3 regions of the Alkalihalobacillus pseudalcaliphilus genome follow, and region 1 is predicted to be linked to each of the others. Evidence: predicted binding sites of a transcription regulator. Region 1 holds the regulator's gene; each other region holds the start of a gene.
The links. Region 1 encodes Rex, which represses fermentation and respiration genes when NADH is low (regulators of the CRP and FNR family bind a similar motif). Its sites were predicted from a motif close to TTGTGAAATATTTCACAA; they were not measured.
Positions count from the first base shown of each region.

Region 2: a site for Rex is predicted at 2,858-2,875, ahead of pflB (formate C-acetyltransferase). Genes of this name have one in related genera too.
Region 3: a site for Rex is predicted at 600-617, ahead of PQ479_RS04995 (cytochrome ubiquinol oxidase subunit I). Genes of this name have one in related genera too.

Region 1 covers NZ_JAQQWS010000012.1:34,424-39,416, forward strand. The annotation lists gene PQ479_RS18275 (MFS transporter) at 1-1,311, shown strand, start outside; gene PQ479_RS18280 (ABC transporter ATP-binding protein) at 1,392-3,320, opposite strand; gene PQ479_RS18285 (redox-sensing transcriptional repressor Rex) at 3,521-4,156, shown strand; gene PQ479_RS18290 (twin-arginine translocase TatA/TatE family subunit) at 4,218-4,409, shown strand; gene tatC (twin-arginine translocase subunit TatC) at 4,428-4,993, shown strand, end outside.
Region 2 covers NZ_JAQQWS010000010.1:85,195-90,187, reverse strand. The annotation lists gene pflA (pyruvate formate-lyase-activating protein) at 1-460, opposite strand, end outside; gene pflB (formate C-acetyltransferase) at 494-2,734, opposite strand; gene PQ479_RS17295 (hypothetical protein) at 3,148-3,405, shown strand; gene PQ479_RS17290 (glycoside hydrolase family 13 protein) at 3,487-4,993, opposite strand, start outside.
Region 3 covers NZ_JAQQWS010000001.1:1,008,625-1,013,617, forward strand. The annotation lists gene PQ479_RS04995 (cytochrome ubiquinol oxidase subunit I) at 819-2,159, shown strand; gene PQ479_RS05000 (cytochrome d ubiquinol oxidase subunit II) at 2,156-3,172, shown strand; gene cydS (cytochrome bd oxidase small subunit CydS family protein) at 3,179-3,274, shown strand; gene cydC (thiol reductant ABC exporter subunit CydC) at 3,476-4,993, opposite strand, start outside.

The DNA.
Region 1 (4,993 bases):
CCTATTCTTAATTGGGGTTCCGATGAGGCAGGCTTCTTTACCTCTGCAACAACGAGACAGAGCTATATTGTCAGTAGCATCGATTTGTTACCGACATGGGTAGATCGACTTTCCCTTCCACATGGTGATACGATGCTAACAGGAAAAGCCTTAACCATTGAACATTCAAATCGCCTCTCGCATGAAAGGATGTTTCGAGATTTAGATCACATTACACATATATTTAAAAGTCGTTCCCATGTATTGACGATTTTTATTCTTAGCTTAGTTGGTTTATTAGGGCTGGCGGGTATTGTGTTTGTTTGGTTGAGAAATAATCAATACGCTCTCATCGGTGTCAAGGTCACATTCCTAGCCGCATGGAGTTCTCTGTTATATTTCTTATTGCTAGCACCTTTAAGTGAATATATGTCGGTTATTCTTTTTTTATTGACGTTAATGAGTTTATCTATTCTAACTGGATTCGTGATTTACAGGTTATGTAGACAGCCTATTTCCGTAGTAGCAGGTATTGTATTTGCCGCTATAACTGTCGACCAATTATTTGGGGGACCACTCATTCAACGTTCTTATTTAGGGTTTGATCCTATTATCGGGGCACGGTTTTATGGGATTGGAAATGAGTTTGGAGGTGTATATATTATTGCTGTAATGGCGATGCTTATGCCATTCTTCACGAATAAAAAACGAGATTTACTCATCGTTTTCTCCATTTTAGCAAGTACTCTATTTATCCTTGCTGCACAGATATATGGAACAAATGCAGGTGGAACATTGTCTGCTGCAATCGCCTATGTGGTCTTGTTGCTGAAAATGTATCGCAATAATATACATGCAAAAAAACTTTGGATCGCCGGTTTTTTCGCTTTAATTGGAGCGGTTGCTTTCCTTTTTATCATGCAGTTAATTGGAATGAAAAGTCATATTGGCTTAGCCTTTGAAAGACTATTAAGCGGTGATTTCGTGTATATCCAAGATATGATTATTCGTAAATTAACGATGAACTATAAAATTCTACGGCATTCAAATTGGACCTTATTATTTGCATCAAGTTATGTCGTCGTTGCTATTTTGATTTGGTTTACACGTAACCAATTGGTTGATGAAAGGAAACGATTATTTTTACAAGCAGGTGTTGTTGCATCGGTTGCTTTACTCTTCCTTAATGATTCAGGCGTTGTTGCCGCTGCAACCTCTATGTTTTGTGTCGTATCCTCTTATTGTTATTGGGTGATCGAGATGTTTTGGGGCAAGCATTCACGAAAGGGTGGGCATTCAATTTCGGGAAAGTTGGATGAAACGAGTTACTAAATGTGCACATATTCCATATGAAAAAGACTTCATAAGAGGCCATTCATTCCTCTATGAAGTCTTATTATCGTGTTAGGTAGTTACGCTTCTTCCTGTAATAGTTCCCATTCTTCCATCAATGTGTCGGAGTCAGCTCTGGATTGGTCAATTTTAGTTTGAATTTCCAAAGCCTTTTCATGGTTGGCATAAACGTTCGGATCACATAATTGCTCTTCGCCTTCAGCAATGACAGCTTCTAATTCCTCGATTAAGGATTCGATTTCCTCGATTCGTCGTAGCCTTTGTCGCTCTTGCCGTTTCGCTTCTTTGTTGTTGGAGAAGTGATGACTGTTTGATTTTTGCTCTGAAACCTTTTGTTCTTCCTTTTCTGCTTGAAGTCTTTGTCGCTCTTCATTTTCGGCTTTTTTTGTTTGGTAATAGTCATAATCACCAATATAATCAGTGATGGTCCCTTGATTCAACTCTGTAATTCTTGTTGCCATACGATTTAAGAAATAACGGTCATGTGAGACGAAAATAATGGTGCCAGGGTAATCCATTAAGGCTGCTTCGAGCATTTCTTTTGCATCTAAATCTAAATGGTTTGTTGGCTCATCAAGAATGAGCACATTCGCTTTTTGTAACATCAATTTAGCTAAAGCTAACCGAGCTTTTTCGCCACCACTTAAGCTTGAGACAGGCTTTAATACATCGTCTCCACTAAAAAGGAAGTTACCTAAAACGGTACGTATCTCTTTCTCTGGCATTAACGAATAGTCATCCCATAATTCATGAAGCACTTGTTTAGTAGAGTGCAGCTTCGCTTGTTCCTGGTCATAGTAACCGAGCTTCACATTGCTTCCGAGCTTAATGGTTCCTTTTTCAAAATCAAGTTGGTTCGTGATCGCTTTAAGAAGTGTTGATTTACCAGCTCCATTTGGTCCAACGATCGCAACACTTTCCCCACGATTAATATCTAAACAAAGGTTTGAAAAAATGGTCTTATCTTCATAAGCTACTTCTAAATCACGGATAAGGAGGACGTCGTTGCCTGTTTGCTTATCAATCGTAAATGAAAAGTTCGCTGATTTCTCAGAGCCACTCGGTCGCTCAAGACGATCCATTCGCTCTAGCTGCTTACGCCTACTTTGAGCTCTTTTGGTTGTAGATGCTCGAGCGATATTACGTTGCACAAAGTCTTCTAGTTCGGCAATTCTTTCTTGCTGCTTCTCAAATTGCTTGAGTTCGAGTTCGTATCGTTTCGCTTTTTCATCGAGATAGCTACTATAGTTACCGACGAACTTAGTCGATTGTGTCCGGGAAATCTCAACGACTTGGTCGACGACTTGATCTAAAAAGTAACGATCATGTGAGACAATGAGGATGGCACCTTTATAGTTGGAAAGGTATTGTTCAAGCCATGTTAACGTCTCAATGTCCAAATGGTTCGTTGGCTCATCGAGTATTAATAAATCGGGTTTTGTTAATAGAAGTTTTCCAAGGGCAAGGCGGGTCTTTTGTCCACCACTTAGTTGAGAGATTTTTGTCTCGTAATGAAAGCCAGCGAAGTTTAGACCAGAGAGAACGCTACGAATATCAGCTTCATATTGGTAGCCGCCTCGATCTTTGAAGTCTACTTGCAAGGCATCGTATTCACTGAGCGTTTTTGCATAATTCATCTCGTCTGCTTGAAGATCCGGGTTCGACATATCTTGCTCAAGTTGCCTGAGCTTTTTCTCCATTTGAATAAGTGGTGCAAAAACTGTTAACATCTCATCCCAAATTGATAGATCAGACTCTAAACCAGTATCTTGTGCTAAATAGCCAAGCTCTACTTCTTTTGGTTTAATTATGTCACCACTATCATAAGAAAGTTGCCGAGCAATGATTTTCAGAAGTGTTGATTTACCTGCCCCATTCCGACCGACTAAAGCAATCCGTTCACCGGTTTTTACTTCGAGCTTTATATTTGTTAAAATTGGATCAGCACCAAATGACTTGGAAATTTGAACACATTGTAAAATAATCATAGTTATCCCTTCCCAGAAAAAATGGTATGAGTAGAATCGTGTCGTTTCATGTTTCTATTTAATAGTGTAGCTTAAATAAAGGGAATCAACAACTTATTAACTGTATCCTTTAGGTGGTTACATCTGAGGGAAAATGTTGTACAATAAGGATGTTTCACACTATAAATGGATAGGTTGTTAGAGAAAAGGGAGGGCTGTTTATGAAGTCTGATCAAACGAAGATACCTCAAGCGACAGCCAAGCGATTACCATTATATTATCGGTTTCTTGAGAATCTGCAGGCCTCTGGAAAGCAAAGAGTTTCATCAACAGAGTTAAGTGAAGCTGTAAAAGTAGATTCAGCAACGATTCGAAGAGACTTTTCTTATTTTGGTGCATTAGGAAAAAAGGGATATGGGTATAATGTAAGTTATCTACTCTCTTTTTTTAGAGAAACATTAAATCAAGATGAATTAACCAAGGTTATTCTAGTAGGAGTCGGGAATTTAGGAACGGCTTTTATGCATTACAATTTCTCAAAAAATAATAATACACAAATTGTAATGGCCTTTGATGTCATGGAGGATAAAATTGGACAGGAAATGGGTGGTGTAACTATTCACCATTTTGACACATTAGAAAAAATGCTACCTGAAGAGGTAACAGTAGCGATTCTAACTGTACCTGTGCACGCTGCTCAAAACATCGCGGATCGCTTGGTAGAAGCGGGAATAAAGGGAATTTTGAACTTTACTCCAGCACGATTATCTGTTCCAGATTCTGTCAGAGTTCACCATATTGACTTATCTGTAGAATTGCAGTCTCTTGTTTATTTTTTAAAGCATTATCCAGTATAATAGAGAGAGTTTCACAAGGTTGTACTTAGTTTTTAACTAAAATCAAGGAGGTGCATCCTGCATGCCTTTATCAGCAGGAAGTATTATACTTATTGCCCTTGTTGCATTACTTATCTTCGGTCCGAAGAAATTACCTGAATTAGGGAAAGCGGCTGGAAACACATTACGTGAGTTCAAAGCGGCTACAAAAGGATTAGCAGATGACGATGATGATACAACAAGTAAGAAAAAAGCGACAAACCAAGACTCTTAACATGGGAAGGGTTTAACAATGGATACACAGAGTATGTCGGTAATGGACCATATTGTAGAGCTGAGACGTAGAATTGTGATCGCATTCGTCTTTTTTGCCCTTGCGTTCATTATCGGCTTTTTTTTAGCGACACCATTAATTACTTACTTAACGAATGCCCCCATGGCTCAGGATTTGCCAATGAATGCTTTTAAATTGACCGATCCGTTTCGGATATTTATGACGATGGCTACTATTATTGCATTTGTGATGATTTTCCCCGTTATTTTATATCAGCTTTGGGCTTTTGTAAGTCCTGGATTACATGAAAATGAACGGAAAGTAACATTGGCTTATATTCCGTTTGCTTTTCTTTTATTTTTAGGCGGACTGGCTTTTGCTTATTTTATTCTCTTCCCATTCATCATTCAATTTATGGGAAATCTGGCTGGGCGATTAGGTATTACAGAGCAGTATGGGATTAATGAATATTTTAGCTTTTTATTTCAAATAACGATTCCAATGGGACTTTTATTTCAACTGCCCGTTGTTGTGATGTTTCTGACGAGACTTGGATTAGTAGATCCGAGTGGCCTGACGAAGTT
Region 2 (4,993 bases), on a different contig from region 1:
CAAGTGGTGCTCGGTTCGGTCTGCCTGTTAGTTGCTGGTGCTTTTCATTGTCAATGTGTTTAAGGTCCAACAAGACAAGATCGGTATATTCCATTAATTCATCTACTTTTTCTAGAAAAGATTTAGCCTCAATAAAGCATCCCCCTGATGAATCAAGAGTAGTGTGAATCCCTTGTTCCTTACATTTTTTAAAAAGCTCGATTAGAAAAGGAACCTGCAAAAGTGGTTCACCACCACTAACGGTGATTCCACCTTTTGAAGCTTGCAAGAAAGGCAAATAATCAAGTAGATCGTCCATGATTTCATCAACCGATATCTCTCTGCCCCTACCTATTTCCCACGTGTCAGCATTATGACAATACTGACATCGAAGAAGACACCCTTGTGTAAAAATCACATACCTGATACCTGGACCATCTACGGCTCCAAAAGTTTCGATTGAATGAATATTGCCTTTCATACAAAACGCCTCCTTATAAAGCTTACGATTTTGTTAGTGAGCTAACTCACTTAGTGAACCATGAAAAGTTCGATTAATCACGTCCATTTGCTGCTCTTTTGTCAACTTAATGAAGTTAACCGCATAGCCTGACACTCGAATCGTTAATTGTGGATATCTTTCCGGATGATTCATAGCATCTACGAGCTGCTCTTGATTAAAAACGTTGATATTCAAATGGTGTCCAGCCTTTAAAATATACCCGTCCAAAATGGCTACTAAATTATTCACCTTAGCTTCCTCGTCTTTTCCTAATGCTTTTGGAACAATAGAAAACGTATTGGATACACCGTCTAATGCATACTCATATGGTATTTTGGCGACTGAACTTAATGAAGCAAGTGCTCCAGAATGATCTCTACCATGCATAGGATTGGCCCCTGGTGCAAATGGTTCACCCTCTCTTCTACCATCAGGTGTATTACCTGTTTTCTGACCGTAAACAACATTTGAAGTAATCGTCAATACCGAAGTTGTCGTCTGAGATTGACGGTAGGTTTGGTGCTGCTTTAACTTCTTCATAAATTTCTTTACTACCTCAACAGCAATCACATCGACTCTATCGTCATTATTTCCATACTTCGGATAATCGCCTTCTACATAATAATCAATCGCTAAACCAGCCTGATTTCGAATCGCATGTACTCTTGAATACTTAATAGCGCTTAATGAATCGGCCACAACACTTAACCCCGCTATACCAGTTGCCATCGTTCTTAGAATCTCCGTATCATGTAAGGCCATTTCAATTCGTTCATAACTGTATTTATCGTGCATGTAATGAATGATGTTTAATGATTCAATATACAGCTCCGCTAACCAATCCATCATTCGGTCAAATTTTTGCATCACTTCCTCATAATCCAAAATATCTGAGCGAATAGGTTCATAACGTGGAGCTACTTGCACATGTAATTGCTCATCCATGCCACCGTTAATCGCATAAAGCAATGTTTTCGCCATGTTTGCTCTTGCTCCAAAAAACTGCATTTGCTTGCCAATTCTCATTGCCGATACACAACAAGCAATACCATAGTCATCTCCCCACTCTGGGCGCATCAAATCATCATTTTCATATTGTATGGCACTTGTTTTCATTGACATTTTCGCACAATATTTTTTAAAAGATTCAGGCAATTGCAAGGACCATAACACGGTTAAATTAGGTTCCGGTGCTGGTCCTAAATTATCCAAAGTGTGTAAAAATCGAAAGGAGTTTTTTGTTACTAAATGTTGCCCATGTACAGAAGTACCTCCAATGGATTCGGTTACCCACGTAGGATCACCACTGAAAAGCTCATTATAATCAGGTGTTCGTGCAAACTTCACTAATCTAAGTTTCATAACAAAATGGTCAACCAGTTCCTGAACTTCTTCTTCAGTAATGGTCTCATTATTTAAATCTCTTTCAATATAAATATCTAAAAAGCTCGATACACGCCCGAGGCTCATCGCTGCTCCATTTTGTTCCTTAATCGCTGCTAAATAAGCTAGATATAACCATTGAAAGGCTTCAAATGAATTAGCCGCTGGCTGAGATAAATCAAATCCATAAGCTTTTCCAAGTTCTTTTAATTCTTTTAAAGAGAGAATTTGCTCCGATAATTCTTCTCTCAAGCGAATATGATCTTCGGACATTTTTTTACTTAGTGATTGTTTATCCTGAACTTTTTTCTTTATTAAAAAGTCAACTCCATATAAGGCAACACGTCGATAATCGCCAATAATTCTCCCGCGACCATACGCATCCGGTAAGCCTGTAATAATTCCTGCTTTTCGAGCTAATTTCATCTCATCTGTATAAGCGTCAAATACACCTTGGTTATGGGTCTTACGATACTTTGTAAAAGTTTCAACCACTTCATCGCTAACTCGATATCCATACGCTTCTGCTGCCGACTGAGCCATCCTAATCCCACCATACGGCATAAGTCCTCGTTTAAATGGTTGATCGGTTTGGACACCAACAATTTTCTCGAGGTTTTTGTTTAAGTAACCAGGACCGTGCGAAATAATAGAAGAAACCGTTTCCGTCTCAAGGTCGTATACACCGCCACGTAATCTTTCCGCAGTCGTTAAATCACATACTTGCTGCCAAAGCTCATCCGTTGCTGCGGTTGCCCGTTCAAGAAATGCCTCATCCCCATCATATGGTGTTACATTATCCAAGATAAACCCTCTTACATCGATTTCCTTTTTCCAACCTTCACCTTTAAAAGTTTTCCAATGCTTCATCTGTTTTTCCTCCTTCAAATAGAATAAAAAAACAACTACAGTTCTTCCTCTGAATATATAACAGCTTTATACTTTTATTGTACTACCATAATAAGGGAGCGGCTCATTAAAAGTTTGAAGTTATTGTGAATGTTCTCACAATAACTGATATAAAGAGAAAAAATGACATTTCATTGAACTTTCATAATATTCTATTCAGACTTTCCCTTTATTTTGTTATAGACATCTGTATTTATCAAAACGAAAAACTGTGCTATAGTTTTAGATAATATTCTTCTAGTCCTTTTTGAAACAACTAAAACTTTTGTCATATTTTGATGAACTATTTTCCAGAAATTTAAAAGGATTTCCCCTTCTTTTTACCTAATAATAATAAACAGAAACGATAAAAAATATGTAGGGAGGTTGTGCCAGTGAGTGAAAAAGATTTAATGTTTACTGTAATTGAAGGAATGTGTGAAGCAGGCATACTTCCTACACTCCCGACTCTTTGCCTTCGAACAAAACGTTCAAAGGATGAGCTATTAGAACTACTGGTAGAACTTGATAAAGATGGTCGGATTGAATGGTTAACAGAAGATATCGTCATTTCATTACCGAAACCAGAATGGTATATCGACTATGTTCGTGCAGTGAAAGCTAAAAATAAATTCCCCCAAAAAGCTTATTAAAGCCATTTGGGGGAATTTTTTAATTAGACTTCGTTTGTTCATCCTACGTTTGCTCGGGCTTTCTTCCTCTTATTTTCGCTCTCAACCCCTAGGTTCCAAAATGTAGTAGGTGAATTCATTTAATGTGACGGTATCTCCGGCTTCCATCTTTTCTTCAGATACCAGATTCTTAAATGACTTTCCTTTCATTTCTTCTGGCCATTCAATGACGGCTTCTCCCTTTGTATGGAAGATAAAATATAAGCCGTTTTGTTTATTTGTTTTTTTATAAATGACCGTGTTCGCATCAACGAGGAGAAATTCAAACTTGCCTCCTGATCCAAATACTTCATAATCTGAACGTAAATGATTGATCTTGGCTATGTTTGAAAAAGTTACATCTTCATCCCAAGGCATACAACGTCTATTATCTGGGTCAGCACCGCCCTCTAAATAGATCTCTGTTCCATAATATATAGAAATCGCACCTGGCACAGACATAAGTAAAGCTAAACACATATCTACTTTTCGTTTGTCACCCTTAGCAATATGGGTAATTCGAGGCGTATCATGACTATCTAATAACGTAAACATCCCTTGGTTAACCGGCTCTGAATAACGTAACAGAGCATGAACAAAGTCATTTTGGAACTGGTTACCATTAATACGTCCCGTAGCAATCCAGTCTTGAATCGGTTGAGATAATGGATAATTCATCACCCCGTCAAATTGATCGCCGTATAACCATGCTTGACTATCATGCCAAATCTCTCCACAGATATATAGATCCTCTTTGACCTCTTTTACAGCCTTGCGAAAAAGTCGCCAAAATTCATGGTCAACCTCATTAGCGACATCAAGACGCCAGCCGTCAATATTTGTTTCTTCAATCCAATAACGACTTATATCTAATAAATAGTCAATGACTTCCGGATTCGCCGTATTCAACTTTGGCATTGCAGGCACAAAGTTACGATAACTCCAATCGTCAATCGCCCCTTCCGTTTCTTCAAACATAAACCAATCAAAATACTTGGATTCCTTTCCATTTTCAAGAACATCCTGAAATTGTGGAGACTTATCACCTATATGATTAAAGACCGCATCAAGCATTACTTTCATATCTAATTGATGAGCTTTTTCAACTAACTCCTTTAAATCCTCTTTTGTCCCAAAGTGAGGATCAATTTCATAATAATTAATTGTGTCATATTTATGGGAAGTCGTAGCCTTAAATACAGGAGTCATGTAAATACCTGACATGCCTAGTCCTTTAATATAATCTAGCTTTTCAATGATCCCTCGTATATCTCCTCCATAAAAGCTGTATTGCCCAAGATCTTCATCTTTTTTATTCCATGGTAATACATCGTTTGGATTACGACTAGCATCACCGTTTGCAAACCTTTCAGGGAATATTTGATACCAAACTGTATCCTTCACCCAAGAAGGTGCTTGAAACAAATCTTGTGTATGTACATAAGGGAAAGCAAAGTAGCTATTAATATCATCACCAATTGACGGATCTTCTACAGGGAAAAAACCTCTGTCTAAATAATAGAGCGTTTCCGTTCCATCTGATACGAGGAAGCCATAACGCATTTTATAA
Region 3 (4,993 bases), on a different contig from region 1:
TTTGTAAGGAGAGCGTAAGAGTCTACCAAAAAGATTCAGCGCACTAGACAAACAGCCACCACCAACAACAAAAGAGAGTGTCTTTCACTCAATCAGGATTAGCATTTAACATCCAAGTGTTTTTGGACCGTTAGCCAAGCTCGCTTGGCTACTTCATGCATTGGCGCGAATTTTTGAAAATCGAAATGAACCTTAGGACGAATTCATTCGTCTGTGAGGTCATTTCGATTTTCAAAATAAGGTCCAAAAACAAAAACCTAGAAGTCAACTTTTTAATGAGCATTACCACAAACTTTCATAATAAAACCCACATGGCGAAGCCCCATTCACTTCGCCACCAACAAAGATGAAAGTAGTGGCGAATGTTCAAACTGTTGGCACGTTTACAACTCGTTCACCATTAGGAGTCGGCTGAACAAAAAGGGCGCAAGTCCTACTAAGGTCATTGATCGCGAGATGGATGACGAGCTAACTTTACGGCACAATCTATCGCCCATAAGTAACTTTCATATAAAGCCTACCTTACAAACTTGAACATTTTTCAAACACAATCTTCCTAAATCATGACATTTTTGCAAACACCACAATGAATTCATAGTTTGTTAACATTTTCACAAACTAACCGAAACAAAAAAATGATATAACAGATGAAAGAGATCTTAAACGAAGATTTCTAAATTCAAAACCTGCATTGTATACTTACCCACAGATAGATTGAACGTTTTTAACTAAACCAGTTCGGGTAGTAATTAGAGAGGATCTAACCCCCGAGCACACAGCCATTTATCACTATTTTATATATTAAAGGAGGTTCCCTTATGTTATTCGACGATCCCGTCTTTATGAGTCGGATGTTAACCTTACTTACGCTTTCTTTTCATATATTTTATGCCACAATTGGTGTCGGCCTCCCACTAATGATTATGATTTTTCAATGGGTTGGAATCAGAAAAAATGATCCCCACTACTTACTGATGGCACGACGCTGGGCGAAAGGCTTTGTTGTGACCGTAGCTGTTGGAGTCGTGACTGGTACAGCTATTGGGCTCCAGCTTGCCTTATTATGGCCAAGCTTTATGGAATTGGCTGGTCATATCATTGCCTTACCGTTATTTATGGAAGTGTTCGCTTTCTTTTTCGAAGCGATATTTTTAGGTATTTACTTATATACATGGGACCGGTTTACAAACCCGAAAAAGCACTTATTACTCTTAATACCCGTGGCAATTGGCGGAGCAATGTCCGCCTACTTTATTACCGTAGTTAACTCATTTATGAATTCACCGGGTGGTTTTGATTTAGTCAATGGTGAACTGGTGAATATCAATCCAATCGCCGCTATGTTCACAGTATCGATGCCGACAAAGGTTGCCCATGTTTTAGCAACTGGTTATATGACGGTCGCTTTTGTTTTAGCCGCTATTGCTGCATTCAGACTACTTCAAGGTGCCAATAATACGTATCACAAAAAATCATTAAACCTATTAATGAAAATTGGTTTTGTATTCGCCTTAGCATCCGCCATCATTGGAGATTTTTCTGGAAAATATTTAGCCGAATATCAACCAGAAAAGTTAGCTGCTGCTGAATGGCATTTTGAAACAGAAGAAAATGCACCATTAATCCTATGGGGTATTCTTGATGAAAATAACGAACCAAAATATGCGATTGAAATCCCATCTGCTTTAAGTATACTTGCCCATGGTAATCCATCCGCTGAAGTGATTGGCCTCGAGGAATTCCCTGAGGAACTACAGCCACCTCTGGTTATCCATTACTTCTTTGATACGATGATAACAATCGGAATGTTTATGCTCGGTCTTTCGTTTATTTATTGGGTAGCCCAGTTGCGAGGATGGACATTTGTTCATCAAAGATGGTATCGTTGGTTAATTGTTCTTGGTGGACCTTTATCGTTCTTGGCGATCCAAGCCGGTTGGTGGTTAGCAGAAGTCGGTCGACAACCTTGGATTTTACGTGGAATTATGACGATTGATGAAGCAGCTACTACAAGTGACCATGTGGGGTTAATGTTTATCTTATTTGCTATCCTCTACTTTATATTAGGGGTTGGAACGGTTGTTGTTTTAAGAAAAATGTTTAAAGATAACCCCCCTGAAAAGGATTTAAACGAAATGTCAGGTAGTGATCGAACATGAGTCTAGAAATTATCGGAATCTCGGTCCTATGGCTCTTTTTATTCGGGTATGTCATCATTGCTTCCGTCGATTACGGGGCCGGATTTTTTAACGCGTATAGTTTATTAACAGGAAAACAACATATCGTATCTAAAGTAATAAAAAGATATTTATCACCCGTTTGGGAAGTGACTAATGTATTCTTCGTCTTTTTCTTCGTAGGAATCGTTGGTTTCTTTCCAGAAACAGCCTTTTATTTCGGAACCATACTCTTAGTACCCGGTAGTATTGCCTTGATTTTGCTAGCGATACGTGGTTCCTATTATGCCTTTGAATCTTATGGTACGCAAGGTCACCGAGGCTATGCTTTCATGTATGGGGCATCAGGTATTCTCATACCGGCTTCATTATCCATCGTCTTAACGATAGCTGCAGGCGGATTTGTTTCCGTCGATAATGGGCAGCCTTCATTAGATTACCTTGGGTTATTTTTAAGCCCGTTAACATGGTCTATCGTTGTCCTTAGTATCATCGCTGTTTTATATATTTCAGCCGTATTTTTAACATGGTATGCGAACAAAACAGGTGATGAAGGTGCAACCGCCTTGATGCGTAAATATGCTCTTATATGGGCCGTTCCATTAATTGTTGCTGCATCCGGTATTATCATTGAATTACGCTTCCATAATGAAGTGCATTTTAATCAGATTGTTAACTTATGGTGGATGTTTGGTATCTCATTCTTAATGTGGTTAGGTACAGTCTATCTCCTTTGGAAAAAGAAAAATTACGGGGTTTCCTTGTGGCTCTTAATCGGTCAATTTGCCTTCGCCTTTTTTGGATACGGAATCTCACATTACCCGTACTTGTTGTATCCATATTTAACGATTCATGATGGCTTTACAAACGAAGCGATGGCTACAGCCTTAATTATTGCTTTTGTCTTAGGTATGATGTTATTAATTCCATCCATTTATTTACTTCTAAGATTGTTCTTGTTTGATAATCAATATGTAAAAGGAAAAAGGGAGTGAGTCAATATGTTGAATGATTTTCTAATCTTCGTTGCCCCATTTCTAATACTCATAGCCGCCATTGGTGCATCCTTTTTTGTAGCCGCAAAGGATAAAAATTAAAAGAATAAAACTCTCCTCTTTTATGATAAGAGGAGAGTTTTTTGTTGCATTGAGCACCTGATATGACTATCCATTTTTACTCATTTCAATGGTCTCTTGGCAACTACTAGAGGGGTTCTTTTTATGACACCTTCGACCACAGGTTTCCTCCTTGAATGTGCTCTTTCCTTCTTTTTATAACACCCGATCTCATATATCCGCTCAGACAACGTCACGTTCAATTGCTTTCATCTCTTTAAAGTATCCATTTCGGTTCATGAGTTCATCATAGCTACCGATTTCCACCACTTCACCATGATCCATGACGATGATTTGGTCCATTTGCTCAAGACCGGTTAAGCGATGACTGACAATAATAAGTGTCGCTTCTTCAGCCTCCTGCATCACTCGATCTAAGATCTTTTGTTCGGTAATAGCGTCCATGGAGGATGTCGGTTCATCTAATAACCATAACCCTGCCTTTTTTAGGAACAACCGTGCCAGCGCCAATCTTTGCTTTTCTCCCCCAGAAAGATTGGCTCCTCTTTCTTGAACAAGATCTTCTAATTTCATATTGGGTAATTCAGCCTGATGAAGGGCTTTATATATCGTTTCATCTTTTAAAGTGTCATCTGCTAACAATAAATTATCTCGAATCGTCCCATAGAAAAAATGATTAGATTGTAAAGTAAGATTACTCTTCTTCCATATCACTTCTGGCTCTACTGCATCTATCGAAACGTCACCTATTTTAATTTGACCATCGTTATTCTCATATAATTTTAGAATTAATTGAAGGATGGTCGTTTTCCCTGAACCACTTGCCCCAACAATAGCTGTTTTAGAGCCTGAAGCCAAGGTGAAATCGACATCATGAACCGCCGGTCTTAGCTCATTTTCATACTGAAACGTTACACCTTTAAACTGAATACTAGGAACCGCTTCAAGGCTTTTATGAACGATTCCAGCATTGACATTAATTACTCTATCTTGCTTTTTCCATATTCCTGATAACCGTGTTGCAGCTTGCTCACTCTCATGCAAATAATTAGGAAACAAGGACATTGCGCTGGTTTGCTCAAATAAAGTTAAGGAAATCATAAATAGTAGAGCAATCAAAACACCCTCTATCTGACCTGCAATCACTTGACTAGTAGCAAAAGCTAATACGATGACAGATATAAGTAAAGAAAGAAAACCGACAACGGATTCGCTCCATAATATGTTCACATTTGCTTTAGCTTGAGATTTTTCATACGTCTTTACAGCACGTACAAGATCTTTTTTTCGCTCGGTAGCTTGCTGATGAATGTGTAAGTCGCGATAACCATACAATAACTCCGTGAAATCAGACGAGAGTGCTCCTCGGTTTACTCTTACATGATGGTCGACACGTCTTTGTAAAAGAGTAAATACAACGGGTACAACAACGGTCAAAAGAAGCATACCCACTATAATAATGATAGCTGTACCCACTGAAAATAATGTCGTAAATAAAATGGTCGCAATCGTGACACTTGCCATGACAACGGGTGGGTAAAAGACGCGTAGAAAAAAGTTTTGCAAAGATTCAACGTCTCCAACAATTCGTGCTAACAGCTCCCCACTCCGATATTTTTGCAAAATCGTCGTCGATAAAGGCTCTATTTTTTCATAAACGAATACACGGATGTTACTTAACATCGTAAAAGTACCTCTATGTGAAAAAAACCTTTCACCATAACGACTTATCGCTGAAGT